Regions from separate parts of the Xanthomonas sp. 3058 genome, predicted to be linked through region 1. Evidence: predicted binding sites of a transcription regulator. Region 1 holds the regulator's gene; the other holds the start of a gene.
What was found. Region 1 encodes HrcA, which represses chaperone genes, less so after heat shock. Its sites were predicted from a motif close to TTNGCACTCNNNNNNNNNGAGTGCNAA; they were not measured.
Positions count from the first base shown of each region.

Region 2: rpoH (RNA polymerase sigma factor RpoH) is a predicted target of HrcA. The motif match lies at 1,883-1,909, and genes of this name have one in related genera.

Region 1 is NZ_JACHOF010000001.1:148,696-163,898, forward strand. Features, by position in the region: gene GGR61_RS00690 (hydrogen peroxide-inducible genes activator) at 1-582, shown strand, start outside; gene GGR61_RS00695 (ABC transporter ATP-binding protein) at 671-2,359, shown strand; gene GGR61_RS00700 (HlyD family efflux transporter periplasmic adaptor subunit) at 2,343-3,428, shown strand; gene GGR61_RS00705 (TolC family protein) at 3,425-4,828, shown strand; gene GGR61_RS00710 (hypothetical protein) at 4,958-5,224, opposite strand; gene GGR61_RS00715 (prephenate dehydrogenase) at 5,359-6,486, opposite strand; gene pdxY (pyridoxal kinase) at 6,483-7,391, opposite strand; gene dnaJ (molecular chaperone DnaJ) at 7,725-8,855, opposite strand; gene dnaK (molecular chaperone DnaK) at 9,015-10,940, opposite strand; gene grpE (nucleotide exchange factor GrpE) at 11,083-11,601, opposite strand; gene hrcA (heat-inducible transcriptional repressor HrcA) at 11,701-12,753, opposite strand; gene recN (DNA repair protein RecN) at 12,870-14,534, shown strand; gene fur (ferric iron uptake transcriptional regulator) at 14,644-15,054, opposite strand; gene bamE (outer membrane protein assembly factor BamE) at 15,159-15,203, shown strand, end outside.
Region 2 is NZ_JACHOF010000009.1:56,864-72,066, reverse strand. Features, by position in the region: gene ftsX (permease-like cell division protein FtsX) at 1-148, shown strand, start outside; gene GGR61_RS13110 (response regulator) at 157-999, shown strand; gene ung (uracil-DNA glycosylase) at 996-1,721, shown strand; gene rpoH (RNA polymerase sigma factor RpoH) at 1,920-2,795, shown strand; gene GGR61_RS13095 (trimeric intracellular cation channel family protein) at 2,942-3,556, opposite strand; gene GGR61_RS13090 (NAD(P)/FAD-dependent oxidoreductase) at 3,609-4,901, opposite strand; gene GGR61_RS13085 (hypothetical protein) at 5,020-5,526, shown strand; gene GGR61_RS13080 (NYN domain-containing protein) at 5,523-6,353, shown strand; gene GGR61_RS13075 (glutathione S-transferase) at 6,350-7,012, shown strand; gene GGR61_RS13070 (primosomal protein N') at 7,354-9,576, opposite strand; gene GGR61_RS13065 (hypothetical protein) at 10,046-11,083, shown strand; gene GGR61_RS13060 (DUF3106 domain-containing protein) at 11,088-11,675, shown strand; gene GGR61_RS13055 (MATE family efflux transporter) at 12,071-13,447, shown strand; gene sppA (signal peptide peptidase SppA) at 13,533-15,203, shown strand, end outside.

The DNA of each region.
Region 1 (15,203 bases):
GCGTACCTGATGCCGAGTCTGGTGGCGCGCCTGCACCGCGATCATCCGGCGCTGCGCGTGCATGTGCGCGAAGGCCTGCCGACCGTACTCGCCAGCGGCCTGACCAACGGCGTGCACGACCTGATCCTGGCCCAGTTGCCGGTAGCCGGACGCGGCTTGCATAGCGAGCGGCTGTTCCGCGAACCATTGCACGTGACCATGGCCGCCGATCACCCGCTGCGCGCCAAAACCTGCATCACCCCCGCCGATCTGCGCGGAACCAATCTGCTGACCTTGATGCCGGAATACCGCCTGGCCGAGCAGGTCGCCGCCATCGCCATGGATGTCGGCGCCAATGTGCTGCGCGATTACGAAGGAACCAGTCTGGATGCGATCCGGCAGATGGCCGGCATGGGCATGGGGTTGGCACTATTGCCGGACCTGTACGTGCGCCAGGAAATCCGCGAAGGCGACGATGTGGTGGTGCGCCCGATCAAGGGCGGTCGCTATTACCGCGAAATCGGGCTGCTGTGGCGGCAAGGCGCAGGGCGTGCGCCAGCGTTCGGCTTGATCGCAAATTTGCTGCGCGCAGCAGCCGCATAGGAAAATCCTATACAACGGATAAGCGCTCCGGCCTTGTCCTATCGCGGCAACTCGTCAATGCTTCACTGAACCCATCAATGGAAGTTCAATGGCGTCAAAGCGGATCGGATGGCGGGAAGCGGTGGGCTGGCTGGCGGAAATCGTCGGGCCGGACATGCCGTATGTGCGTCTTGCCCTGGTGTACGGCGTGGCGATCAGCCTGCTGTCGCTGGCCACGCCCATCTCGGTGCAGCTGCTGATCAACAGCGTCGCCAACACCGCGCTGCCCACGCCGCTGTGGACGTTATCGGGCCTGCTGCTGGGGCTGCTGCTGCTGGTTGCGTGCCTGAGCGCGATGCGGGTGTGGATGATGGCGCTGTTCGAGCGCCGCCTGTTTGCGCGCGTGGTGGCCGAGATCACGGTGCGCGCGGTGCATGCGCAGAACCCCTTCTTCGCCGACCAGAACCGCGGCGATGTGTTCAACCGCTACTTCGATCTGGTGGTGGTGCAAAAAGCGGTGCCCAGCCTGGCGATCGGCGCGTTCACCATCGTGCTGCAGTCGGCGGTGGGCCTGGTCGTCACCAGCTTCTACCACCCGTTCTTCCTCGGGTTCAACGCCTTGCTGCTGCTGATCATCTTCGCGATCTGGATGATCTGGTCGCGCGGTTCGATCCGCACTGCGGTCGACCTCAGCCACGCCAAGCACAATGCCGCGCACTGGCTGGAAAGCGTCGGCGGTTCCAACGGTTTCTACAAATCAAGCCGTCATCTCAATTTTGCGATGGATCGTTCCGAGGCGGTCACTGCGGCCTACGTCGACCGGCACCGGCGGCATTTCCGCTACAGCTTCACCCAGACGGTCGCGTTCCTGCTGCTGTACGCAGTTGCCAGCGCGGCGCTGTTGGCGCTGGGCGGCAGCCTGATCCTGCGCGGCGAGCTGTCGATTGGCCAATTGGTGGCGGCCGAGCTGATCCTCAGCGCGGTGTTCTATGGCATCGCACAGCTCGGCGCGTACCTGGACACTTTCTACGACCTGGTCGCCAGCGCCGAGGAATTGTCGCTGCTGTACGCCATTCCGCAGGAACGTGCCGTCGTGGCGGCCGGCAAGATCCCCGGCAACAGCGCGGTGCGGCTGGATGGCGTGGTGATCGAGGGGGCGCGTTTCGATTTCACCCTGGACGCCGGCGAGCACCTGGTGACGCTGGCCGATGGCGGCGCCGAGCGGCTGCTGGCGATGGTGCTCAAGCGCCATGTGGTGCCGGATCGCGGCCTGGTGATGGTGGGCGGCGCGGACCTGGCCACCTTCGACATGTACCTGCTGCGCTCGGAAGTCACCGTGCTCGATCGACCGACGATCGTCGAGGTCACCATCCGCGAGTATCTGGCAATGGCCTCGGCCGACGTGAGCTCCGAAGCGATGCTGGAAGCCATCGACACCGTGGGGCTGCGCGCACGCATCGCCGCATTGCCGCAGGGTCTGGACACGCGTCTTGCCGCATCCGGCTTCCCGCTATGGATCGGCGAAGTGATGGCGCTGAAGTTGGCCAACGCCTTGCTGGTGCGCCCACGCGTGCTGATGTTGTCGCAGCTCTACGACCTGCTCCCCGCAGAACGCCTGACCCGCGTGCTGGGGCGCCTGAAGGAGGCCGGCACCACCGTGCTGCTGTGCACCGGCAGGCCGGAAGACATCACCCTGGATGGCTGGTTCCGCCTGGAGCCCGAGCGCCAGCAGCGCTACGCCACGCGCGCCGAACTGATCGCATCCACCCAGGAGGCCACCAATGCAGCACGCCCCTGATCGGATCGCGCACTTCCCCACGCTGGCCTCGATGCGGCCACCGAGCATCGCCAAGGCGCTGGCCTGGATGCTGTTGATCGGCGTCGCCATCGCAGGCGCGATCCTGGCGTTCGCGCCGTGGGTGCAGACCGCCAGCGGCAAGGGCCAGGTGGTCTCGCTCGACCCGGGCGACCGCCAGCAGCAGGTCACCGCCTTCGTGCCCGGCCGTGTCGAGCGCTGGTATGTGCACGACGGCCAGCACGTGTCCAAGGGCGACCCGATCGCACGCGTCGGCGACCTGGACCCGGATCTGCTCACCCGGCTTGCCAGCGAGCGCGCGCAGGTCGCGGCGGAAATCGCCGCCATCCAGCAATCGCGCGCGGTTGCCGGCATCGACGTGGAGCGCAGCCGGCAATTGCTCGCCGAAGGGCTGGCCGGCCGCCGCGATTACGAGCTGACCCAGATCAAGGTGGCCGAAGCCGATGCCAAGCTGGCGGAGTCGCGCGCCAAACTGACCCGCATCGACATCCAGTTGAACCGCCAGTCCGCGCAGCTGGTGCGCGCGCCGCGCGATGGCCGCGTGCAGCAGCTCAACGCCGCCAGCGGCAGCGCCATGGTTTCGCCGGGCACGGTGCTGGCGGTGATCGCGCCCGAGCGCGTGGAGCGTGCGGTGGAGCTGTATATCGATGGCCGCGATGTGCCGTTGATTCGTCCCGGCCGCCCGGTACGCCTGGAGTTCGAAGGTTGGCCGGCGATCCAGTTCAGCGGCTGGCCGTCGGTGGCGCACGGCATGTTCGATGGCCGCGTGCGCGCGATCGACCCCAATGCCGCCCCGGATGGGCTGTTTCGCATCCTGGTCGAGCCGCAACCGGGCAAACCGGCGTGGCCGGCGCAGGAATTCGCCCGCCAGGGTGGCAAGGTGCGCGGCTGGGTGCTGGGGGAGACGGTGCGGGTGGGCTACGAACTGTGGCGCCAGCTCAACAACTTCCCGTTGGAATTCGGCCGGCGCCCCTCTGCCACCACGCAGGACGCTGGCAAGGCCAAGCCTGCCGCCGACAAGTCCGAAGACGACACGACGGGCAAGAAATGATGCGGCATCTGCTTGTCCTGCTGATCGCACTCTGCCCCGGTGCGGCCTTCGCACAGGCCGCGCCGCTCAGCCTGGATGAGGTGCTGCACTCCTCGGCCCGCTCTGCGCCGCAGATCGTCGAAGCGCTGGCGAAGGTTCGCCAGGCCGAAGGCAAAGGGATATCGGCCGACGGCGCGTTCGACACCGTGTTCGACATCGAAGGCCGCTCGCGCGAGGCCGGCTACTACGACGGCAGCACCATCGAAAGCGGCGTCAAGCGACCGTTCGAGAACAACGGCGGCTATTACTACGGCGGCTACCGCTCCTCGCGCGGTGCGTTCCCGGTCTACGAAGACAAGTCGTATACCGATCGCGGCGGCGAAGTGAAGGTTGGCGCGTTGTACGCGCTGTTGCGCGACCGCGTGGTGGACGAACGCCGTACCCGTCGCAGCGTCGCCAGCGCCGACATCAACGTGGCGCAGTACGAAGCGGAGATGGTGGCGATCGGCGTGCAGCGGCGCGCCGTGGACGCCTACCAGAGCTGGGTGGCGGCCGGCCTGAAACTGCGTGCGTACAACGACCTGCTGGCGTTGGCAGAGCGGCGCCGCAACGCGATTTCGCGGCAGGTGACGCTGGGTGCGCGGCCGACCATCCTGCTGACCGAAAACGACCAGAACCTGGTGCGCCGACGCGCGCTGGTGGTGCGCTCGGAGCAGGACTTCGCCAACGCGGCCAATGCCTTGTCGCTGTATCTGCGCGACGATGCCGGCATGCCGCTGATCGTCTCGGCCGAGCGCCTGCCTGCCGATACCTCGGCGCTGGAAGGCCTGGCCGGTGCCAGCAAGATCACCGCGCCGGTCGAGCGCCCCGATTACCGCGCCGTGCTGACCCGCATCGACCAGGCCACCGCGCGACTGATGCTGGCGCAGAACGATCTCAAACCGCGCCTGGACGTGAGTTTCGAGGTCAGCAAGGATCTGGGCGCCGCCGGCGTCGGCGGCCCGAACCGCTCGCCGACCGACGCCATCATCGGCTTCCGCTTCAGCGTGCCGCTGGAAAACCGCTCCGCCAAAGGCCGCGTTGCCGAAGCGCGTGCCGAAATCGAAGCGCTGGACCAGCGCAGCCGTTACCTGCGCGACCAGATTACGGTGGAAGTGGAATCGATCGTCATCTCGCTCAACGCCGCCGAGCGGCTGGCCAAGATTGCCGATGAAGAACGCGGCCTCGCCGACCGCCTGGCCGCCGCCGAACGGCGCCGCTTCGAGCTGGGCTCGGGCGATTTCTTCCTGGTCAACCAGCGCGAGGAAACCGCCAACGACGCGCGTGTGCGCTTGATCGATGCGCAGGCACGGATTGCATCGGCACGCGCAGAGTTGGCAGCGGCCACCGCGGACCGGGATGCGTTGCAGTTGAGTCGTTGACGCGTTGATGTCTGCGCTGGGCACGCGTGTGCGCATTGCGCCTGCGCCTCAGCCAATTGCGGCGCCTGCAGTGCCTGCGCGGTCGCGCTGCATCCTCCGCCCCGGAACGGGTTCGGCTTGAACGAAGGATCAGGTGCGCATGCCCCTGGCACCACGAATGCGGCGTCTGAAAATCACGAGCGCCGCCAACGCGAGATAGGCCAACGCGGCACCCACGACGAAACCACCCTGGCCAAAGAACCAGAATCGAGCCGAACCACCCGTGGCAATTTCTACAAGGGCCGGAAGCACAGCCCACAGAAAGAGAAAAGCAATAAGCGCAGCGACTGCTCCAAGGAACCAGAGCGCAACTCGATAGATCCGACGCCGCCCGCCCTGCGGTTTCGTTGCGCGCATAGCGTCCTTCCCTTGGCCTTTGCATGGCACGACAAATGCCCGAACAAGCATGCCACACCCGACGATGCCTGGCCTGCCCGGGAACATCGACACGCGAAGCCACCGGTAAGGAGCGCAGCACCCGCCTTCCGCAATCACTTTCCCCGCTCAGGACGATCCAGCACGCGTCCGATCCCGCTCGAATCAATCTCGTTCGCCGCTTCTGCCAATGACTGAAAATCGCTGCCCTCTTCGAACCCGATACGAAAATGCAATTCGCCCAGCGGCGTGCGCGAGGAATGGATCGAGGACAGATTCACTCCATGCTGTTCGAACACATGCAGCAACGCGCGCAGCGAACCGGGCTGGTCTTCCGGCAGATACACGCTCAAGGTCAGCGGTTCGGTGAGATCGGCCAGCAGGTAGCCCACCCGTTCGTAGGTGTAGTTGCCGGCGGCAAGCGAATCGCCTTGCAGCGCCTGCGCGTTGTCGTCGAGAAACCTGCTGCGGAACTGCGCACGCGCCGCATCGTCGCCTTGTGCCACCAGCGCGCGCAGTTCCTGCAGCTGCAGCAACAGCCGATCGAGCATTTCGCCGACGTACGGGTTACCGAACTGGATGTCCTCGTAGATCGCGGGATTGAGCGAGAGGATTCGCGCGATCACCGCCGTATCCAGCTCGAACGAGGCCGAGCGATACGGCATCAGCGCGCGCAGTTCGCCGAGCAACGGCGCGTAGTCGCGCAAGGTGCCGGCCTGCGCCAGATGGATGGCGTGCACCATCGCCTGCACCAACGCCATCACGCGGTCGTGGTGCTCGGGCGTGGCGTACACGCATTCGGCCTGCAACGCGGTGCACAGCGTTGTGACCCAGGTGGACCACTGCTGCAGGCGTGCCTCGCAGACCACCATCACCCGCCCTTTCAGCGTCGGCGACTTGGGCGGTGCGGTCATCGGATGCAGGCCGACCACCTCGGCCGGCGAGGCCAGCATCGCCGCGACCGGCGCCTGCTTGATCGAGGTGACGTCCATCCACAACTGCGATGCGGCGCGTGGGCCTGCGAGTTCGACGTAGCGCTGGATCAATGCGGCGGTGTGGCGAATCGGCGCGGCGAAGATCAGCACATCGGCGCGCTGCGCCAGCGTCGCCTCGTCCATGCCGCCGTCATCGGCAGGATCAAACCCGATCACCTCGAGTTGCATGCGTGTGCGCAGAAACTGCGCCAGCCAGCGTCCATAGGCGCCGGCAATGCCGACGATGCCGACGACCGGCTGCGCACTCATGCCAGGCGCTCGACGGCAAAGCGCGGTGCAGCAGCGAGTGCGGCCGGTGCGGCGGCCAGCACGTCGAACTCCTCGTAGCCTGCAGCCAACGTAGCCTCAAGCGCGCTGTGCACACCGCTGAGCGCATGCCCCACCGCCTGCTCGAATGGCACATCGCGCAGCAGGAAACCGATCAACAACGCCATCAGCACATCGCCGGTGCCGGCCACGTCGACCGGCAGATGCGGGCTGGCCCAGCGATACACCGCATCGTTGCTGATCGCCAAGGTCACCAGTTCGCCTGTCGCGCCGGCAACGCTGTGCGCGAGCACCCATTGCGGGCCGCGGGCGAGCAGGACGCGCGCCGCAGCGATGGCATCGTCCTGTTCCAGGCTGGGCATACCGGTCAAGCGTCCCAGCTCGAACGCATTGGGCGTGACCAGCCAGGCATGCGGTAGCAGCCGTTCGGCGAAGACGCGCTCCAGCCCCGGCTCGACGTAGGGTCCGGTATGCGTATCGCCGATCACCGGATCCAGGCAGTAGCGCAGCTGCGGCGCCTGCGGCAGGGTCTGTTCGAGCCAATCGGCGAACGCCTCGCCATTGGCCAGACTGCCGAAGTAGCCGGACACCAGCATGCGGGCACGCTGCGGCAGGCCGCGTTCGGTGGCCCCCAGCAACAGATCGGCCAACCAGTCGGCGGGCAGGATACGGCCACGCAAGGTGGCGTAGAACGGCGCATTGCTCAGCAGCGTGGTGGGCAATTCCGCCACGCGCAGCCCAAGCGCACGCAGCGGCGGCACCGCCGCGCTGTTGCCGGCGTGGCCGTACACCAACTGCGACTGCACCGAGATCACATCGATCGGCGACGGACCATCCGGGCGCTGACGGCGACCGTGGACCAGATGACTGTCGGGGGCATTATTCATCGCAGCATTTTACGCCAGCGCCACGGCGCGCCCACCGTCGATCGATGCGACCGTCGTTCGCTCGCCGCTGCGCGTACCGCCGCCAGATCGGTCTGTGCGCTGCCAACAGTCGATATCGCCCTTACATCTGCGGGCTCCCGCCGCACGAACGCAAATGCCGGCCACCGAGGCCGGCATTCGTATGGAGAACCTCGCTCAGCCGTGCAACTCTCCGGGCATTCGGAAGCGGGCGTCCGCTCCCCCAAATCCCGAATCGCCACGATGGCGCATCATCCCGGCGGGCCCGGCCACGCCGCCCTTGCGATTCCCCAATCCCGACTCCCGATTCCGGCCTCAGGACGTCATCCGATCCCAGAACCCCTTGACGCCATCGATGAAGGTGGCCGACTTGGGCGAATGCTTGCGTGCATCCTCGCCGGTGAAGGTGGCTTCGAACTGCTGCAACAGCTCGCGCTGATCGGCAGTGAGGTTGACCGGGGTTTCGACCACGACGCGGCAATACAGATCGCCTTCGCTGCGGCTACGCACCGAACGCACACCCTTGCCGCGCAAACGGAACAACTTGCCGGTCTGGGTTTCGGCAGGAATGCGGATTTCCGCTTCGCCACCCAGGGTCGCCACGCGCACGATATCGCCGAGCGCGGCCTGCGAAATGCGGATCGGCACCTCGCAATGCAGGTCGTCGCCGTCGCGCTGGAAGATCGCATGCTCGCGCACGCGCACTTCCACATACAGGTCGCCCGGCGGCGTGCCAGCGGGACCGGCCTCGCCCTCGCCTGCCAGGCGGATACGGTCGCCGGTATCCACGCCGGCAGGCACCTTGATCGACAGCACCTTGTCTTCTTCGACGCGACCGGCGCCGTGGCAGACCTTGCACGGATTCTGGATCAGCGTGCCGCGCCCATCGCAATGCGGGCAGCTCTGCTGCATGGCGAAAATACCGCGCTGGATGCGGACCTGGCCGCGCCCATGACAGGTGCCGCACACTTCCACCTTGCCGTCTTCGGACCCGCTGCCGTGGCAGGGCTTGCATTCGATCAGGGTCGGGATCTCGATGCGGCGCTCGATGCCGGCGACGGCTTCTTCCAGATCCAGTTCCAGTACGTAACCGACGTCGGCGCCACGTCGCGCAGCGCGCGGACCGGCGGCGCCACCGCCGAAAATATTGCCGAAGATATCGCCAAAGATATCTCCCATGTCCGGGCCACCCGGCCCACCGCCACCACCACCCATGCCGTGCTCGAATGCCGCATGGCCATGCGCATCGTAGGCGCGGCGCTTGTTGCCGTCCGACAACACTTCATAGGCTTCCTTGCACTCCTTGAACATCGCCTCGGCAGCAGCGTCGCCTGGATTGCGGTCCGGGTGGTGCTTCATCGCACAGCGCCGATACGCCTTCTTCAGCTCTTCGTCGCTGGCGCCACGGGCCACACCCAGCACTTCGTAGTAATCGCGTTTGCTCATAAGCGGGAATTCGGGATTCGTGATTTGAGATTCGTTGAAACGCAAAAGCGGACAGCGCGTGCTGGTCCGCCTTGGCGACGCGACGCGTAAAGGATATCGGGATGGAGATTGGCACGTTCATCGGCTGCCAATCCCCACTCCCGACTCCCAAATCACGGCTTACTTCTTGTCGTCCTTGACCTCGGTGAACTCGGCGTCCACCACGTCGTCGGCGGCCTTGGAGGCCTGCGCATTGCCGCTGGCCGCATCGGCGTTGCCGCCCTGCTCTGCCGCGGCGGCCGCTGCGTACAGCGACTGGCCGGCTTCTTCCAGCGTCTTGCTGCGCGCTTCGATCTGCGCCTTGTCGTCGCTCTTCATGGCGGTCTCAAGATCCGACAGCGCCGCTTCCACCTTGCCGATCACATCGCCACCAACCTTGCTGCCATGCTCGGTGATCGCGGTGCGGGTGGCGTGGATCAGGCCATCGGCCTGGTTGCGGGTCTGCACCAGCTCCTGGAACTTCTTGTCTTCCTCGCGGTTGGCTTCCGCGTCGGCGACCATGCGCTGGATCTCTTCGTCCGACAGGCCCGACCCGGCCTTGATCTCGACCTTCTGTTCCTTGTTGGTCTTCTTGTCCTTGGCCGACACGTGCAGGATGCCGTTGGCGTCGATGTCGAAGGACACCTCCACCTGCGGCATGCCGCGCGGCGCCGGCTCGATGCCGGACAGGTCGAACTTGGCCAGCGACTTGTTGAAGCGGGCCTGCTCGCGCTCACCCTGCAACACGTGCACGGTCACGGCCGACTGGTTGTCTTCGGCGGTGGAGAAGGTCTGCGAGGCCTTGGTCGGGATGGTGGTGTTCTTTTCGATGATCTTGGTGAACACGCCGCCCATGGTCTCGATACCCAGCGACAGCGGGGTCACGTCCAGCAGCAGCACGTCCTTGACGTCGCCGGCCAGCACGCCGCCCTGGATCGCCGCGCCCACGGCCACGGCTTCGTCCGGGTTGACGTCCTTGCGCGGTTCCTTGCCGAAGAAGTCGGCAACCGCCTGCTGCACCTTCGGCATGCGGGTCTGACCGCCGACCAGGATCACCTCGGTGATGTCGCTGGCGCGCAGGCCGGCGTCATTCAACGCGGTGCGGCACGGCTCGATCGACTTCTTGACCAGGTCTTCCACCAGCGCTTCGAGCTTGGCACGGGTCAACTTGATGTTGAGGTGCTTCGGGCCCGAGGCATCGGCGGTGACGTACGGCAGGTTCACTTCGGTCTGCTGGCTGGTCGACAGCTCGATCTTGGCGCGCTCTGCGGCGTCTTTGAGGCGCTGCAGCGCCAACGGATCCTTGCGCAGATCGATGCCCTGATCCTTGTTGAACTCGTCGACCAGGTACTCGATGACGCGGTTATCGAAGTCTTCGCCGCCCAGGAAGGTGTCGCCGTTGGTGGCCAGCACTTCGAACTGCTTCTCGCCGTCGACTTCGGCAATTTCGATGATCGACACGTCGAAGGTGCCGCCGCCCAGGTCGTACACGGCGATCTTGCGGTCGCCGCCGTTCTTGTCCAGGCCATAGGCCAGGGCTGCGGCAGTCGGCTCGTTGATGATGCGCTTGACGTCCAGACCGGCGATGCGGCCGGCATCCTTGGTGGCCTGACGCTGGCTGTCGTTGAAGTAGGCCGGCACCGTAATCACGGCCTCGGTGACCTTCTCGCCCAGGAAGTCCTCGGCGGTCTTCTTCATCTTTTCCAGCACGCGCGCGGAGATTTCCTGCGGCGCCATGCGCTTGGCATCGCTGGTCTGCACCCAGGCATCGCCGTTGTCGTGGGCGAGGATGCCGTACGGCACGTGCGAGATGTCCTTCTGCACTTCGGCGTCGGTGAACTTGCGGCCGATCAGGCGCTTCACCGCGTAGAAGGTGTTCTTCGGGTTGGTCACCGCCTGGCGCTTGGCCGAGGCGCCGACCAGCACTTCGCCGTCCTTGGTGTAGGCGACAATCGACGGCGTGGTGCGATCGCCCTCGGAATTTTCGATGACGCGGGCCTTGCCGCCGTCCATGATCGACACGCACGAGTTCGTGGTGCCGAGGTCAATACCAATGATCTTGCCCATGGATACGCTCCTGATGATTCTGTAGCTGTGTCCGGCGACGCCGGGTCTGGCTGAGATGTGGGGGTGGCGCGCAGCTGTTCAAGCCATCTGTGCGCATCTGTGTTCTAACGACGCGCCCGGCAGTTCAGCCGGGCGCTGGCAATCAGTCGTGCTTGGCCACGACCACCAGGGCCGGGCGCAGCAGCCGCTCATTGAGCAGATAGCCTTTCTGGAACACCTGCACCACGTGGCCCGGGGCGATGCCCTCGGCCTCGCCCTGGCTGATCGCCTGGTGCTGGTCCGGGTTGAACGGCTGGCCGACCGGGTCGAGCAGGGTCAGGCCGTTGTCGGCCGCGACCTTGAGCAGTTGCTTGTAGGTCATGTCCAGGCCATCGCGCAGCGGGCTGGGCTCGGTGCCGGCCGCGGTCAGGCCGGCGTCCAGGCTGTCGAACACCGGCAGCAGCTCGCCCAGCAGCTTCTCGTTGGCGAACTTGCGCGCGTTCTCGACGTCGCGGGCGATGCGCTTGCGCTGGTTTTCCAGATCGGCACGCTCGCGCAGGGCATCGGCCTTGACCAGCGCGATCTCGCTGCGCAGCGCCTCGATCTCGGCCTTGAGCGGATCGGTCTCGGGTGGGTTCTGGGACAGGTCTTCGGAGTCGAATTCGGGGTGGTCTTGGTTCATATGCAGTTCCCGGGCAAGCGGAACGCCCGCCCCAACGTCACCCCGTATGTGGGCGCGCGCGCGCGTTTCAAGCAAAACGATCGTATCGATCGCTACCGCTTATCGCGTGCCGGGCGGTTCCATGGCCGCCCCCAGCACCTGGGCGGCGGTCTGCACCAGCGGAATCACCCGGTCGTAGGCCATGCGTTTGGGCCCGATCACCCCCAGCACGCCCAGCACCTGGCCGTTGGCGGTGTATGGCGCGGTGACCAGCGAGACGTCGTCCAGCGACACCATGCCGGTCTCTTCGCCGATAAAGATGCGCACGCCCGGCGCCTGGATGGTGCGCTCGAGCAGCTGCAGGATCTCGCGCTTGCTGGCGAAGGCCTCGAACAGCTCGCGCAGCCGGTCCAGGTCCGACAGGTCCTGTACGCCCATCAGGCGGGTCTGCCCGGCCATCACCATGTCCTCGGCATCGGCCGGCACCAGCGCCTCGCTGGCCAGGTCCACGCTGTGCGCCAGCAACTGCTCCATCTCGTTCTTGGCCATGCGCAGTTCGCGCAGCAGACTGGCGCGGATATCCGACAGCGCGCGCCCGGCGAACTGCGCATTGAGGTAATTGGCCACCCGCTCCAGCTCGGCCGGCTCATAGGCCCGGCGCGGTTCGATCACCCGGTTCTGCACCTCGTTGTCGGCAAACACCAGGATCGCCAGCACCCGGCGCGCATCCAGCGATACGAAATCGATATGCCGGAACGCAAACTGCTCGCGCCGCGGCGCGCTGACCACGCCGACGAAATGGCTCATCGCCGACAGCATCTGCGAGGCGCTGCCCAGCAACGACTGGGTGCCGTTGCCGCTGGCCAGCTCGGCGCGCAGGCGCCGCACCTCTTCCTCGCCAGGGGGCTGCATCTGCACCAGGCTGTCGACGAATACCCGGTACCCATGCGCGGTGGGCACCCGCCCAGCCGAGGTATGCGGAGAGCTGAGCAGCCCCACGTCCTCCAGGTCGGCCAGGATATTGCGGATGGTGGCCGGGCTGACGTCCAGCCCGGCATGCTGGGCCAGCGTCTTGGAGCCCACCGGCTCGCCATCGCGGATGTAGCGGGCAATCAGCGTCCGCAGCAATTGGCGTGCGCGGGGGTCGAGCGTTGGGGACTGTGACGCGCGCATGGGATCATCCGGTGAGACTGGGCATAGATAATGTCTGGCCCTGCGGTTGGCAAGCGTCTTATTCCCTGCCGGCCCCTCTCACCCTAAGCTTCCCCAAAGCGTTCACACTCGATCCCATGCTCAGACACCTCTCCATCAAGGATTTCGCCGTCGTCCGCGCCACCGAACTGGAATTCGGCCCGGGCATGACCGTGGTGTCCGGCGAAACCGGCGCCGGCAAGTCGCTGATGGTGGACGCGCTGGGCTTTCTGTCCGGGCTGCGCGCCGACAGCGGCGTGGTTCGCCACGGTGCCGACCGCGCCGAACTCTCGGCCGAATTTCAGCTCCCGGCCCAGCACCCGGGCCTGACCTGGCTGTCGGACAACGAACTCGACGACGAGGCCCAATGCCAGCTGCGCCGGATCATCCGCGCCGACGGCGGCTCGCGCGCCTGGATCAACGGCCGCCCGGTCACCTCCTCGCAACTGGCGGAACTGGCATCAAAGCTGGTGGAGATCCACGGCCAGCACGAACACCAGGCCTTGATGGCCCGCCACAGCCAGCTCACCCTGCTCGACGCCTACGCCCGCAACGGCACCCAGCGCGAACAGGTGCGCCAGGCCAGCCAGCGTTGGCAGGCCTTGCTGGACGAGCGCGATGCGCTGTCCGCGCAGGGCGATGTCTCCGATCGCATCGGCTTTCTGGAACACCAGCTCGGCGAACTGGAACGCGAAGACCTGGACCCGGCCGCGATCGCCGCGCTGGACGTCAATCACCGCCGCCAGGCGCATGCCACCGCGTTGATCGGCGCCTGCGACAGCGTGGCCTTGCAGCTCAATGGCGACGAGGGTGCCTCGGCGCTGGGCCTGCTGCAGGACAGCCGCCACGACCTGGCGCGCGTGGCCGAGCACGAGCCGCGCCTGGGCGAGGTGGATGCGCTGCTGGACAGCGCCGTCATCCAGATCGAAGAGGCGCTGGCCCTGCTCGACCGCGTGCGCGACGACCTGGAGGCCGACCCGGCCCAGTTCGAGGCGATGGAGCGCCGGCTCGGCCGCCTGCACGACCTGGCCCGCAAGCACCGTGTCGCCCCGGACGAGCTGGCCGCCCAGCGCGACCGCATGAGCCTGGAAGTGGAAAGCCTGCGCGGCGCCGACGCGCGCCTGCAGCAGCTGGACAAGCACATCGAGGCGGCAATCGACGTCTGGCGCACTGCAGCCAACGCCCTCAGCGCCAGCCGCACGACCGCTGCCGAGGCGTTGTCGGCTGCCACCACCACGCTGATCGGCGAGCTGGGCATGGGCGGCGGGCAGTTCCTGATCCAGCTGCAGCCGCAGGAGACCCTGCGCCCGGACCCCAACGGCGCCGAACGGGTGGAATTCCTGGTCGCCGCCAATGCCGGGCAGCCGCCGCGCGCGTTGCGCAAGGTCGCCTCTGGCGGTGAACTCTCGCGCATCTCGCTGGCGATCGAGGTCGCCGCACTCGGCCTGGACAGCGTGCCGACCATGGTCTTCGACGAAGTGGATTCGGGCATCGGCGGCGCGGTGGCCGATATCGTCGGACAGAAGCTGCGTGCCCTTGGCGAAGAGCGCCAGGTGTTGTGCGTGACCCACTTGCCGCAGGTGGCCGCCAAGGGCCACGCGCACTACCGGGTCAGCAAGGCACCGGTGGACGGCATGACCCAGAGCGCAGTCGAACTGCTCGGCGCGCAAGCCCGCCAGGAAGAACTGGCGCGCATGCTGGGCGGGGTGGAAGTGAGCAAGGAGGCCCGCGCGGCCGCACGCAAGCTGTTGCAGAGCGCCTGAGCCGCCGGGCGCAGTGCCGGCCGCCATCGGGAGTGCCGAGACAGCCGATGGCGGCAAACGCACAAGGCGGCCGAAGCCGCCCTGTCGGTGTCGCTACAAGCGCTCGCAGTCAGCGCGGACGCTTCTTGCGCACGTACAGCACCAGCGAGTGCTCCTCCAGCTCATAACCGTGCTTGGCAGCGATCTGACGCTGCAGCGCCTCGATCTCTTCGCTTTCGAACTCGATCACGTGGCCGGTGTCCACATCCACCATGTGGTCGTGGTGGCCGCCGCGATCCAGCTCGTACACCGCCTGACCGCCTTCGAAATTGTGTTTCAGCACCAGGCCGGCAGCCTCGAACTGGGTCAGCACCCGATAGACCGTGGCCAGGCCGATTTCGTCGCCGTGGTCGAGCAACTGGCGATAGATGTCTTCTGCGCTGAGGTGGTGCTGGTTGCTCTTCTGTTCGAGCAGTTCCAGGATCCGCATCCGCGGATGGGTCACCTTGAGCCCGACTTTGCGCAGGTCGTGGGTTTCCATATGTTCTCCGTTCATTGGCGATTTAGCGCCAGCTGCCATCAAACGGGTCGCGGCGACCGAGGGGAGTGTATCATCGGCGTGATTTCCTCAGCACTTAATCCCCGATGCGCAAACTTCTGCTGGTCGCCGCCGTTGCTCTCTCCACCGCT
Region 2 (15,203 bases), on a different contig from region 1:
CGACAGCTACGGCAGTTCCTTTACCCTGCACGGGCTGGATCTGCTGCATTCTGCGATGGTGCTGGTCGGCACCCTGGTCCTGGGTTGGCTGGGCGCCTGGCTGGTGACCGGCCATTTCCTTCGCCAGACCCGTCCCACCGAGACCTGACACCTGCCATGCATCCATCAGACCTCAAGCATCTGATCAGCGACGCGCCGCGCGTGATGGTGGTCGATGGGTCCAAGCTGGTGCGCAAGCTGATTGCCGATGTGTTGAAGCGCGACCTGCCCAACGTGCAGGTGATCGGTTGTTCCAGCATCGCCGAAGCGCGCCAGGCGCTGGAAGCCGGTGCGGTGGACCTGGTCACCACCTCGCTGTCGCTGCCCGACGGCGACGGCCTGGCGCTGGCGCGCAGCGTGCGCGAAGCGGCCGGGCAGGCGTATGTGCCGGTGATCGTGGTGTCCGGCGATGCGCAGCAGCACCTGGTGGAGCGCCGCTTCACCGAATACGTCACCGATTACTTCGACAAGGCGCTGGGCCACGAAGCCCTGGCGACCTTCATCCGCGGTTATGTCCAGCCCGAACCGGTGGTGGGCGCGACCGTGCTGTACATCGAAGACAGCCGCGTGGTGGCCGAGGCGACCAAGCGCATGCTCGAACGCCAGAGCCTGAAAGTGGTGCACGTGCTGACCGCCGAAGACGCCTTCGCGCTGCTCACCGCCGAATCCTTGGGCCGCACCGAGCGCCGCATCGACGTGGTGCTGACCGATGTGACCCTGAAGGGCGAACTCAACGGCCGCGACGTGGTCGAGCGCATCCGCATCGATTTCGCCTACGGCAAGCGGCGCCTGCCGGTGCTGGTGATGACCGGCGACACCAATCCGCGCAACCAGTCCGACCTGCTGCGCGCCGGTGCCAACGATCTGGTGCAAAAACCCATCGAAGAACGCCTGCTGGTGACCAAGGTGTTGTTCCAGTTACGCCTGGCACGGCTTGAGGACCAGGCGGTCACGTTGTGACGGAAGTGGAGGCGCGTATCCAGCTGGAGCCGTCGTGGAAGACGCAGGTGGGCGATTGGTTGCTGCGCCCGGAGATGCAGGAGCTGTCCGCCTTCCTGCGCCAGCGCAAGGCGGCCGGGGCGCGGGTGTTTCCGCCGGGTCCGCAGATCTTTGCCGCCTTCGATGCCACGCCGTTCGAGCAGGTCAAGGTGGTGATCCTGGGCCAGGACCCGTATCACGGCGAAGGCCAGGCGCATGGGCTGTGCTTTTCGGTACTGCCCGGCGTGCCGGTGCCGCCGTCGCTGCTCAACATCTACAAGGAGATCCAGGACGATCTGGGCATCGCGCGTCCGGATCACGGCTATCTGATGCCGTGGGCGCAGCAGGGCGTGCTGCTGCTCAATGCGGTGCTGACGGTGGAGCAGGGACGTGCCGGCGCGCACCAGAACAAGGGCTGGGAAGGCTTCACCGACCATGTCGTGGAAACCCTCAACCGCGAGCGCGAAGGTCTGGTGTTCCTGCTCTGGGGCAGCTACGCGCAGTCCAAGGGCAAGGTCATCGACCAGGCGCGCCATCGCGTGTTCAAGGCCCCGCATCCCTCGCCGTTGTCGGCGCATCGCGGTTTCCTGGGCTGCAAGCACTTCTCCAAGACCAACGAGCATCTGCAGCGCCGCCGGATCAGTCCGATCGACTGGTCGCTGCCGCCGCGTAACGTCTTGGACACCACCTCGGCCGGCGGCTGAACGGGCCCGGCGCCGGTCGATTCTGCAATGGAGTTGTCACGGTCTGCGCAGGGCTGTGGTGGTAATTTAAGGTTCGAATTCGGGATGCTGCGCGGTAGAACGCCGACAAGGCCAAAAGCTCGAATGTCCTATAAATGGAACGCTGGGAACTCTTTCTGTACCCGGCAGTCCAATAGTTCGACTGCTAAGATGGTGCCTATGAACCAGACTACCTCGACTGCCCTTGTGGCAAACAATCTCCCGATTCCCAGTGCGCTCGGTTCGCTGGACGCCTACATCGGTGCCGTGCACCAGATCCCGGTGCTGTCGGTCGATGAGGAACAGAATCTGGCCCGTCGCTTCCGTGACGAGCTGGATCTGGACGCCGCGCGCGAACTGGTCCATTCCCACCTGCGCTTCGTGGTGCACGTGGCCCGCGGCTACAACGGCTACGGCCTGCCGCTGGGCGATCTGATCCAGGAAGGCAATATCGGCCTGATGAAGGCGGTCAAGCGTTTCGACCCGGACATGGGCGTGCGTCTGGTCAGCTTCGCGGTGCATTGGATCCGTGCGGAAATGCACGAGTTCATCCTGAAGAACTGGCGCATCGTCAAGGTCGCCACGACCAAGGCGCAGCGCAAGCTGTTCTTCAACCTGCGCAAGTCCAAGACCCGCCTGGGCTGGCTCAATGCCTCCGAAGTGACTGCGGTTGCCAAGGATCTGAACGTCTCCGAGCGCGAAGTGATGGAGATGGAGTCGCGTCTGTCCGGTCGTGATATCGGCTTCGATGCCTCGTCCGACGAAGACGACGATCACGGCCCGCCGTCGCCGGTGAGCTATCTGGTGGCCAACGAGGAAGATCCGTCGCAGGCTTACGAGCGCCACGACAGCGAAGACAATCAGCTGCAGTTGCTGCGCGAAGGCATGGCCGGACTGGATACGCGCTCGCGCGATATCGTCAAGCGTCGCTGGCTGGACTCCGACTCCAAGGTGACCTTGCAGGAGCTGGCCGACGAGTACGGCGTGTCGGCCGAGCGTATCCGCCAGATCGAGGCGAATGCGCTGAAGAAAATGAAGGCGCTGTTCGTCGCCTGATCGGTTCGATCACGCGCGACAAGGTGCAAAGACGGCCCGGTTATCCGGGCCGTTTGCGTTGCAGGGGTGCAGCTTTCATGGCCTTCAAGACGCTGACGGACCGTCCCGGATGATGCGGCCGGCATCGTCGTGTTGGCCGAGGACAGCTATTCCGGCAGACGCGCCACCGGCAGATGCCAGCCATAGCGGATCGCCATGAAACGCAGGCCAAAACACACGCCGGCGCCGGTTGCCAGCGACCAGGCTTGCGGCACGCCGAGCACATGGCCGATGGCCACCAGTCCGCCGCCGGCAAGCGCGGCCACCGCATATAACTCCGCCTGCAACACCACCGGCGTGCGTGCGACCAGCAGGTCGCGTGCGATGCCGCCGCCGATGCCGCTGAGCATGCCCAGCAAGGTGGCGCTCAGCGGGCTGAGGTGGTAGTCCAGCGCCTTGCTGGTGCCATAGACCGCAAACAGTGCCAACCCGGCCGCGTCGAACAACTGCACCGGGTTGCGCAGCCGTTCCACTGCGCAGTGCCAATAGAAACCGGCGACGCCGGCCAGGCAGGCGGTGAGCAGATACTGCGGATGCACCAACGCAGCCGGCGGGGTGGCACCGATCAGCACGTCGCGCACGATGCCGCCGGACACCGCCGCCGCGCATGACAGCACCAGCACGCCGAACAGGTCCAGACGGTTGCGCACCGCCACGGTCGCCCCGCTCAGGGCAAACACGAAGGTGCCGAGCAGATCCAGCAGGAACAGCACAGTGGTCACGATCAGCGCATCGAATCGGGCCGCACAGCATCGCGCACGGCCGGTGGCGCTGTCATCCGTCCTTGCTGCTGGGTGGCGGGTCGTTGGTGGCGCCACCGAAGATGATGCGTGCGGCGCGCTGGTAGCTCCAGTACGCCATCGCCCAGTTCACCAGCACCACGAAGCGGTTGCGGAAGCCGATCAGGAAGTAGACGTGCGCGGCCAGCCAGAACCACCACGCCACGATGCCGGACAGCTTGAGCTTGCCGACATGCACGATGGCAGCCATGCGGCCGATCGTGGCCAGGTTGCCGTAGTCCTGATAACGGAACGCCGGCGCGGCCTGGCCGCGCTGACGTGCGCGGATCGCCTTGGCGATGTGCTTGCCCATCTGCTTGGCCGCCGGCGCCACGCCCGGCACCGGGCGGCCGTCCTGCTGCACCGACGCCAGATCGCCGCCAACGAAGATTTCCGGGTGGCCGGGCACGCTCAGGTCCGGCGCCACCACGACGCGGCCGGCGCGATCCAGCGGCACGCCCAGCGTGCGCGCCAGCGGTGAGGCCGCCACACCGGCCGCCCACACCACAGTACGCGTCGGCACGAAGGTGTCGCCGAGCTGATAGCCCAGCGCATCGATATGCGTCACCGGGGTGCCGGTGTGCACTTCCACGCCCAGCCGCTCCAGCTGCTTGCGTGCCTTGTCGGTGAGATCGTCCGGGAACGAGGGCAGCACGCGCGGGCCGGCTTCGACCAGGCGCACGCGCGCCTGTCGTGGATCGATATGGCGGAATTCGTCCTTGAGCGTGTGGCGGGCGATTTCCGCCAGCGTGCCGGCCAGCTCGACGCCGGTCGGGCCGCCGCCGACCACGGCAAAACTGAGCCAGGCCGCGCGTGCGGCCGGGTCGGATTCGGCTTCGGCGCGCTCGAAGGCGAGTAGTAATTTGCGTCGCAACACCAGCGCGTCGTACAGCGTTTTCAGGCCCGGCGCATGCTCGGCCCATTGATCGTTACCGAAGTAGGCATGGGTGGCGCCGGTGGCCAGCAGCAGCATGTCGTAGCCGAGCGTGTTGCCATCGGCGAGCACCACTTCGCGGCGGGCCGGTGCGATTTCAGTGACATCGCCGAGCAACACTTCGACATTGCGCTGTTCGCGCAGGATGTGGCGCAGCGGCGCGGCGATATCCGGCGCCGACAGGCCGGCGGTGGCGACCTGATACAGCAACGGCTGGAACAGGTGATGGTTCTGGCGGTCGATCAGGGTGATGCGGATGCCGGGATCGTCGAGTGCGCGGGTAGCCCATAAACCGGCAAAACCGCCACCAACCACGACCAGGTGCAGCGGAGCTTGGGAGGGGGAGGAGGTCATCGTAAGGTCCGATGGAATGCGACTTGGTCTTATCAGCATGCCGCATCGGCCATGAACATGACGCCTGATTGCGTCCTGCCTGCGGCATCATGTTGCAACCCATCGATCTGGTGACTGCATGCCGTCATTACCGCCACCGTTGCCCCCGCTGCCATCCTCTTCGCCCACGACAGCCCCGGCTGCTGCGCGTGCGACCGGAAACAAACGCAGTGGCGTGACGATCGGCCTGATCGGGTTGGCGGCCTGTGCGGTGCTGTTCGGCCTGGTGGTGCTGGGCGCGCTCGGCTGGCTGATCGTCTTCGGCTGGTCGCTGTTTGCCGATCAGGCGCGTACCGCGCTGCAGGACGATGCGGTGGTGCAGGAACATATCGGCCACATCCACACGATGCGGGTGGACCTGGTGCGCACCGGTCTGGCGCCGGGCGACGACGATTTCGTGTTCACGGTGGAAGGCGATCGCGGCCGCGGCCGCGTGCATGCCACCTGGGTCAGTGCCGGGTCCGAGCGTGAGGTCCTGCGCGATGGCGTGTTGACGATGCACGACGGCAGCCAATACACGCTGCCCTCCGACGATGCCACCGACAGCGAAATCGATACCGAATCCGCCAACTCCTTCAAGGAATGACCATGATCGACAATCCCGACAAACGCATCGCCTTGCTGGTTGATGCCGATAACGCGCCGGCCGGCAAGATCGACGTGGTGCTGGCCGAAGTGGCGCGCTACGGCGTGGCCAACGTGCGCCGCGCCTACGGCAACTGGAAGAGCCCGCACCTGAAGGGCTGGGAGGCGGCGCTGCACGAATATGCGATCCGGCCGATCCAGCAGTTTGCCTATAGCTCCGGCAAGAACGCCTCGGACATGGCGATGGTCATCGATGCGATGGACCTGCTGTACGCGCGCAATCTGGACGGTTTTGCGATCGTCTCCAGCGATGCGGATTTCACGCCGCTGGTGATGCGTCTGCTCACCGATGGCATGAAGGTGTATGGCTTCGGCGAGAAGAAAACCCCTGCGCCGTTCGTCAATGCCTGCTCCAAGTTCACCTATGTCGAAGCGCTGGGCGAGCAGGCGGCAGCGGCCAGCGACACCGCCGCCGGCCGCAAGGACGCCACCGCGCTGCGCGGCGACACGCGACTGGTGCAGATGCTGCGCAACGCGATCGGCAGCGCCTGCGAAGACGATGGCTGGGCGCATCTGGGTGCGGTGGGCAAGCAGGTAGCCAACCAGGCCTCGTTCGATCCGCGCAATTACGGCTATCGCAAACTCAGCGATCTGGTGCGTGCGATCGGCGTGTTCGAGATCAAGCAGGACGAGCAGGCCTTGTGGGTGCGCGATGCGCCCAAGGGCGGGCAGGCGAAAGCCGCGCAACCTGCGGCCGCTGCTGCAGCGCAGACCTCTCCCGCAAAGCGTCCGGCACGCAGGACGCAAAAATCCACAGCAGGAAAATGACCATGGCAAACGCAGCGACGCACTCGGCGACAGGCAATCCCTCGGTCACGTTATGGGGGCGGCGCAATTCCAGCAATGTGCGCAAGGTGCTGTGGTGCGCCGAAGAAGCCGGGCTGCCGTATACCTCGATCGAAGTCGGCGGTGCGTTTGGCGGTAACGACACGCCCGCCTATCGCGCGCTCAATCCCAATGGCGTGGTGCCGACGCTGCAGGATGGCGAATTGGTACTGTGGGAATCCAATGCGATCGTGCGCTATCTGGCCGCGCAGTACGCGCCGGCCTTGTATCCGCAAGCCCCGGCCGAGCGCGCGCTGGGCGATCGCTGGATGGACTGGACCACCTCCACGTTTGCCGGCGTGTTCCGCGACCTGTTCTGGGGCGTGCTGCGCACACCGGAGGCCGAGCGCGACCACGCACGCATCGCCGCAGCGTTGGCCCGCTCGAGCGAACTGCTTGCGCGCGCCGATGCGGCGTTGGCGCAGCAGCCGTATCTGTCCGGCGCGCAGTTTGCGATGGGCGATATTCCGCTGGGTAGCTTTATCTACGCGTGGTTCGAAATGCCGATCGAGCGGCCCGAGCTGCCGCACCTGCAGGCGTGGTATCAGCGTCTGCGTACGCGGCCTGCGTACCAGCGTGGCGTGATGACGGCGCTGACCTGAGTTGCGATGCGTCGTCCGGGCCTTCCCATGACGTCGCACGTGTGGCGGACGGCGTGGTATTGGCTTCGGCGTGATGGTTGAGACACTTGTCCGATCAAGAATCCACAACCGGGTGCGGTTGATGGAGCGAGGCGTGGCTCGGCTCGGTGTTTGGTTCACGGATAGCCGCACACGCGCCGACGACAGCACCGGCTCGATTGCACTGTGGGGAAATCGTCCCCGGCGCTGCCCCGATGACATCCGACTATCGTGGCAGCGCACGTGCGCGTGCGCATCACCGGTAATGCGCACGCGGGCGTGCTCCTGCCAAAGTGGCTTGGTCGGCAGCAACAACACCCGGCTCAATACAGATCGATCGGGTCCACATCCAGCGACCAACGCACCCGTCGCGCCTGCGGCAGTGCGTAGATCGCAGGCAGTTGCGCGTCCAGCAAGCGATGCAGCGCCGAGCGTTGTTGCGCGGACAACAACAACTGCGTGCGTTGAAACCCGGCGCGGCGCGGCATCGGTGCCGGCATCGGCCCGTAGCATTCCACTGCGGCAAACGCAGGCGATTGCGCCGTGGTATCTGCCGTGGTCAAGCCACGCACGGCCATCAAAAACTGATTGGCGGCCGCCACATCCTTGGCCTCGGCGCGGAACAGCGCCAGATGCGCGAACGGCGGAAATCCGGCTGCCTCGCGCTGCTGCAGTTCGGCATCGGCGAAGGCGTGGTAGCCGCCGTTGACCAGGGTCTGCAGCAAGGGGTGTTCGGGGTGATGGGTCTGCAGCCAGACCTCGCCAGGGCGGTCGGCCCGCCCGGCGCGTCCGGCCACCTGGATCAGCTGCTGGGAGAGTTTTTCGGCGGCGCGGAAATCGGCCGAGAACAGCCCTTCGTCGATGCCGACCACCACCACCATGGTCAGCCGTGGCAGGTCGTGGCCCTTGGCCAGGATCTGCGTGCCGACCAGGATGCCGGCCTCGCTGCCCAGGCGGGCGAGCTGGGTCTCCAGCGCATCGCGGCGTTGGGTGGTGCTGCGGTCGATGCGCACGACAGGAAACTCCGGGAACGCTTCGGTCAGGCGTTCTTCCAGCCGCTCGGTGCCGATGCCTTGCGGCTGCAGCGCCAGGCTGGCGCAGGCCGGGCAGGCCAGCGGTGCGGGCTGGCGCGCGCCGCAGTGGTGGCATTGCAGACGCCGGCCGCCGGCATGCACGGTCATCGGGGTCTGGTGCAACGGCGTGCTGCAGCGCTGGCAGGCGGCGGTCCAACCGCAATCGTGGCACAGCAGCACCGGCGCATAGCCACGGCGGTTCTTGAACACCAGGACCTGTTCGCCGCGCGCCAGGGTGGCGCCGATGCCGGCCAGCACCTCTGGTGACAGCCCATCCTTGAGCGGGCGCTTGCGCACGTCGAGCACGCGCACGCGCGGCGGACGCGCTTCGCCGGCGCGGCGCGACAGGCGCAGGTGCTGGTAGCGGCCGGCGTAGGCGTTATGCAGGCTTTCCAGCGACGGCGTGGCGCTGCCCAGGATCACCGGCACATCCAGTGCCTTGCCGCGCACCAACGCGAAGTCGCGTGCGTGGTAACGGATGCCATCCTGTTGCTTGTAGCTGCCGTCGTGTTCTTCGTCGATCACGATCAGCCCGGCATTCGGCAGCGGGGTGAACACCGCCGAACGCGTGCCGACGATCAGCTTGGCCTCGCCGCGCCAGGCGGCCGCCCACACCCGCGCCCGCTCGCCATCGGACAGCCCCGAATGCAGCGCGTGTACGGGTACGCCGAGGCGGGCGCGGAAGCGGCCCAGGGTCTGCGGGGTCAGGCCGATTTCCGGCACCAGGACCAGCGCTTGGCGACCGCCTGCCAGGCAGTCGGCGATCGCCTGCAGGTAGACCTCGGTCTTGCCGCTGCCGGTGACGCCGTCGAGCAGATAGGTGGCAAACCCGGTCTGCGCGCGGATGGCGGCGGCGGCGGCTTGCTGTTCGTCGTTGAGCGGTGGCCCGTTGCCGGGACGCGGCGGGATGCTGTCTGCCGGCACCGCCACGCGCTCGGCATAGTGGCGCTTGGCCAGGCTGCGCGCGGCCTCGCGCCAGTGCGGCAGCAGCGGCTCCAGCTGCTCTTCTCCCACCGCGCCGGTGAGCAGCAGGGTGGCCAGCAGAGCGGGGCGGCTGCCCGCGCGCAGGCTGGCAGCGCCGGTGCGGCCAGCCTCGGTCAGCTGCCAGGCCCAGGCGTGGGTGTCGGCCAGCGGCTCGCCGCGACGCAGCGGGCCGGGCAGCGCACTGGACTGGACTTCCCCCAGCGGGGCGTGGGTGTAACGCGCCAGCCACTGCAGCGAACGGGCCAGCTCCTCCACCAGCAACGGCGCGTCGTCGCACCATGCCAGCGCCGGGCGCAGCCCCTCGGCCGACGCCAGTTGCCCGATGTCCACCACCACCCCGACCAACTCGCGCGGCCCGAACGGCACCCGCACCCGGCAACCGACCCGCGCCGGGTCGGCCAGCGGGGCGTCGGCCGGGGGCAGGTAGTCGAACAATTGGGGCAGCGGCACCGGCAAGGCGACGCGCAGGGTGGCAACGGTCGAAGGCATCCGGCCAGTCTACCGACCCTGTGCAGCCCCCGGCAGAGGCCTGCCGATACCCCTAAATGGGGACGTCGCCAGACCGGGCGTTTCTGTGACGGAAGTGATAAATCGGACGTAAACCTATGTGAGGGCTAAGGAAACGGGTTTATCCACACCGCCTGTGGATAAGCCTGTGAATTAGTCTCGTGCTCCACGCTGTGAAGGCGGATTCACTAGCCTCTGCAACCTGTTGGACATTTTTTAGCCAATCGACATAAGTGTATATCTATCAATTACTTAGGCGTGAAACACGAATGCAACAAAGAAAAATCAACAGTTGACAGACGCCTGCGTATCGGTATGTCTGCCGCTGTGCACAACCCGCTCAGGTAGCAGCCGCATCCGGCGCGAGGGCGGAGTGGAGCCGGGTCGATCTGTCAAGCCATCGGCGAGCGGCAATCGCGTCGGTATCATGCCGGCCGATGCTGGAGTTCCCATGACCGTAGTCCCCGACGCCCCCGTGACCCCCGCCGCGCTGTCAGCCTTCTTGCGCGGTGTCGAACGCCGGGGTCTGGTGCTGGCGCAATTGCAATGTGGTGACGGGGCGGCCGCCGAGCGCGCCCTGGCAGCGGCGCTGCGTGCCTTCAGCAGCCAGGCGGCCGGTCGCCCGATGGCAGGGTGGCCGATGCGCTTCTGGAGCCTGCTGGCCACCGCACCGCCGCTACGGCGCGAACCGATGCCCGGCACCTGGCTGCCGCCGTTCACGGCCCTGGGACGGATGCACAGCGCCGATCGGCTGGCGCTGCTGCTGCGGATCGTGGCCGGTCTGGAAGAAGCGCCTGCCAGCGAGGTCCAGGACACCGACGTGGCGGCCTATCGCCAGTCGTTGGCGCGCGCCTGTCCGCGCGATGCGGCCGGCAACCCGGATGGGCAGGCCTGGCGGGTACTGGCCGAAGCGGCGCAGCAGGAACTGCGCGATCTCACCCCGGCCCAGTTGAACCGATTGGGGCAGCTCCGCGATTCCGCCCTGGCCGGCATGCCGTTGCAGCCTGCTGCGGCTGCGGCCGTGACGGCGTCCCCCGAGCCGCCGCGCCCAGCGGCCCGACGCGTGCGCGCGGTGCGCCAGTGGCGCTGGCCACGCATCGGGCGTCGCCATGCCGGCAGCGTCCTTGGCGTTCTTGCCCTGGCGTTGCTGCTCGTGGCGCTGGGCTGGTGGTGGACCCACCGCCGGCCTGCGTTGCCGCCCGAGCCGGTCTCGCAGGCGCCGGCCGGCGTGCTGCACGTCACCGACGCCGCGCCGGTGCTGGTGGAAGAACTTCCCGCCGCCGACCTGCCCGATGCCGCCGCCGCCCCCGGCATGGATCCGCGCGACCAGGCCATGCTGGCCGACCCGGACCTGGAGCTGGCGCGTTCGGCGGATTTCTATGCCTGGTATGCGGCCGGTCATCCGATGCCGGCCGACGAGTCCGGCGCGCATGCCACGGCCGCCGACCAGCCCGCCGCCACGTTGGAGACCATCGATGACGAAAATTAAAGCGATGACCACCATCGCGTGGTACGGCCTGCTGTTGTCGGTTGTCGCCGGCATGGCCGCTGCGCAGACGCTGCCGACGCCGCTGCAGGAAGGCGCTGCTGCCGCACCATCCAGCGCTGCGACACCGGCGACCCCGAGCGCCGCGCAACAACGCGCCCGCTTCGATGCCTTGACGCCTGCGCAGCGGGCCGAGCTGCGCGCGCGCTATGCGGCCTGGAAAGGCCTGACCGCCACCGATCGGGTGGTGCTGCGGCAGGCACGCGAGCGCCTGCATGGCTTGCCCGAGGACCAGCAGCGCGCACTGCGCACGCAGTTCAACGCGATGGATCGTCTGCATCGCGACGGCTGGCGGCTGGGCTCGCAGTTGGGGGCGTTCTATCCGCAGTTGCAGCCGTTGATCGGCTACGTGCCGGCGGCGCAGCGCGACAGCGTGCTGGCGATGCTGCGCAGCCTGGATGCCGGGCAACTGGAGCAACTGGGGGTGCTGGCGCAACGCACGCCCCCGCAGGACCGCGCCGCCTTGCGCGATGCCCTGCTTGCGCAGGCGCCCGCCACGCGCAGCACCTGGCTGAAGCGCCAGCTGTCGCGTTAGACATGCGCAGCGACAACGCGCTCATTGCTGGCGCGCGTTGAGCGATCTGCAGATAAGTAGCAAGCTCACTGCATCAGGCGCGCAGGGCCGGCGGCCTGCATCGCACGTCCACGCCGCTGCTGACCAGGGGGCTTCCCTGCCCGGCAACGGCACGCTCGCTGGCTTTGCGCAGTGCCGGTTGGCGTCGATGCATGCGACCACTGGCGTCGCGTCCTGCCGACGCCAGCTGAATCCCGACGTCGGACCTCGAACCGGCGTAGACGCCAACAGACCAGTCGATGTCGCGGCCCGCTGCCATGAGGTCGGGCGACAAGTGCGGGTAAGATGACGGCCCCGCGCGACCCGGTGCCAGCGCCTCCCGGCCCGACCGTAGTCCGCGCAGCGATCGGTTGTTCATGTCTGTTTCTCCTGTCCCCGCGTCCGTGACGCCAGGCTTCGGCTCGGAAGTACGCACCACCGGTCTGCTCGCATTGCCGCTGGTGCTCGGTCACGTCTCCACCGGCCTGATCAGTTTTGTCGACAACGTCATCGCCGGCCACCATGGCACCGCGACCCTGGCCGCGGTCACCGTCGGCACCTCGCTGTTATGGCTGCCGATGCTGGTGCCGATCGGCACGTTGATCTCGTTGACCGCCTCGGTGTCGCAACTGGTCGGTGCCGGGCGCGAACGCGAGATCGGGCCGCTGTTCCGCCAGGCGTTGTGGCTGTCGCTGGGCCTGGGTGCGGTGATGTTCGCTTTCCTGAGCGCGGTTCCGCCGCTGTTGCCCACCTTCGGGATTGCGCCGGATATCGTGCCGGGCGCGACCGACTTCCTGCATGCGGTGCGCTGGGGCGGGCCGGCGCTGACGTTCTACTTCTGCATGCGCTACCTCAGCGAAGGCATGCATTGGACGCTGCCGACGATGCTGGTGGGGTTCGGCGGCCTGCTGGTACTGGCGCCGCTCGGCTATGCGCTGACCTACGGCAAGTTCGGGCTTGCCGAGCACGGTGCGCAAGGCCTGGGCATGGCCTCGGCCATCACCATGTGGGCGCAGGCGCTGGTGTTCGCGCTGTATCTGTGGCGCTCGCGTCGCTTTGCGCACCTGGAATTGTTCAGTCACCTGGAAGGGCCGCGCTGGCGCGCGATCGGTGAGCTGCTGCGGACCGGCCTGCCGATCGGCATCACCGTGTTGATGGAAGGTGGTCTGTTCATCGTCACCGCGCTGTTGATCGGCCGGCTGGGGTCCACCGAGGCGGCGGCGCATCAGATCGCCATCAACGTCGCCCAGCTGTGTTTCATGGTGCCCATGGGCGTGGCCGAGGCCACCACGGTGCGCGTCGGCCATGCGGTCGGGCGCGGCGATCCGCTGGGCATGCGGCGCGCGGCCTGGGCCGGCTACGCCATCGTGCTCGGCACCCAGGCCTTCTCGGCCAGCGTGCTGTTGCTGGGCCACGACGCCATCGTGAGCGTGTACACCGACGACGTGGCGGTAGCCGCGTTGGCCTCGGTGTTGCTGCTGTACGCGGCCACGTTCCAGTTTCCCGATGGCATCCAGGTGCTCTCGGCCGGTGCGCTGCGCGGGCTCAAGGACACCCGTGTGCCGATGTTCCTGGCGATGTTTTCCTACTGGGGGCTGGGCATGCCGCTCGGTGCCGGGCTCGGCCTGTGGCTGGGCTGGGGGCCGCAAGGCATGTGGATTGGCCTGATTCTGGGCCTGACCGCCGCGGCGATCCTGATGGGGCTGCGTTTCAGGCAGACCAGCCGGCGTCTGACTGCCATCGTGACCCCCTGACTTCCAGCGCATGCCGCGCGCGCTGCCCAGCCGGTATGCTGGACACCAGTGATCTATACGCAGCGCCTTTTCGACGGAGTTTTCCATGAACCACCCCGTGCATCGCAGTCCCATCGCCACTTTTTTCGTCGGTCTGTGGGATGTGATGAATTTCACCCGGCGCCTGATCTTCAACTTGGCGTTCTTCGGCTTTTTGTTCCTGCTTCTGCTGCTGTTCGTGGTGGCGCTCGCGCGCGGCGATGGCTCCAAGCCGCTGGCCGACCGCACCACGCTGGTGATCAATCCGGAAGGCAAGCTGGTGGAGCAGTTCAGCGCCGATCCGGTGAGCCGTTCGCTGGCCAAGGCAGTGGGTGACAAGAGCGCCCAAGAAGTGCAGCTGCGTGACCTGGTACGGGTGATCGAGGCGGCCGGCAAGGATCGCAAGATCGAGCGGGTGCTGTTGAACCTGGACAAGTTTCAGCCCTCCGGTTTCGCCTCGCAGCGCGAAGTGGCTGCGGCCTTGCAGAAGCTGCGCGCTTCCGGCAAGCAGATCGTGGCCTTCAGCGAGAGCATGAGCCAGGACCAGTACCTGCTCGCCGCGCAGGCCAACGAGGTCTATCTCGACCCGATGGGCAGCGTGTTGCTGGAAGGCCTTGGCCGGTACCGGCAGTACTTCCGCGAAGGTCTGCAGGACAAGCTCGGCGTGGACGTGCATTTGTTCCGCGTGGGCGAGTACAAGTCCGCCGCCGAGCCGTACATCCTCGACGCAGCCTCGGCCGATGCCAAGGAAGCGGATCTGTTCTGGATGAACGATGTGTGGCAGCGCTACCTGGGCGATGTGGGCACCGCGCGCAAGCTCAGCCCTGCGCAGCTGACCGCCGGCATCGACACGCTGCCCGAAGGCGTGACCGCCGCCGGTGGCGACCTGGCCAAGTTCGCGCTGCAGCAGAAGCTGGTCGACGGGCTCAAGACCCGCAACGAAGTCGATGCGCTGCTGACCAAGCGCGGCGTCGCCGACAGCGATGCCGATGCCGGTTTCCGCAATATCGATTTCGCCGGCTACCTGGCCCAGTTGCAGGCACAGGGCTCGCCGATGGACAGCCGTCCGCAGGTGGCCGTGGTGGTGGCCGCTGGCGAGATCAGCGGTGGCGAGCAGCCGGCCGGCCGCATCGGTGGCGAGTCCACCGCCGCGTTGTTGCGTCAGGCGCGCAACGATGAAGAGGTCAAGGCGGTAGTGCTGCGCGTGGATTCGCCCGGCGGCGAAGTGTTCGCCTCCGAGCAGATCCGTCGCGAAGTGGTCGCGCTCAAGCAGGCCGGCAAGCCGGTGGTGGTGTCGATGGGCGATCTGGCCGCCTCGGGCGGTTACTGGATCAGCATGAATGCCGACCGCATCTATGCCGACCCGTCGACCATCAGCGGCTCGATCGGCATCTTCGGCATGGTGCCGAATCTGACCCGCGCGCTGGACAAGATCGGCGTGCATACCGATGGCGTGGGCACCACGCGGTTCGCTGGCGCCTTCGACATCACCCGGCCGCTGGACCCGGCCGCCGGCCAGGTGATCCAGGCGGTGATCAACAAGGGCTACGCCGACTTCACCGGCAAGGTGGCGCAGGCGCGTCACCAGTCGGTGGATGCCATCGACAAGGTCGCGCGCGGCCGCGTGTGGAGCGGCGCGCAGGCCAAGGAACATGGGCTGGTGGATGCGTTCGGCGGCATGTCCGAAGCGGTAGCCGATGCGGCCAATCGCGCCAAGCTGAGCAAGGGCAAATTCCGC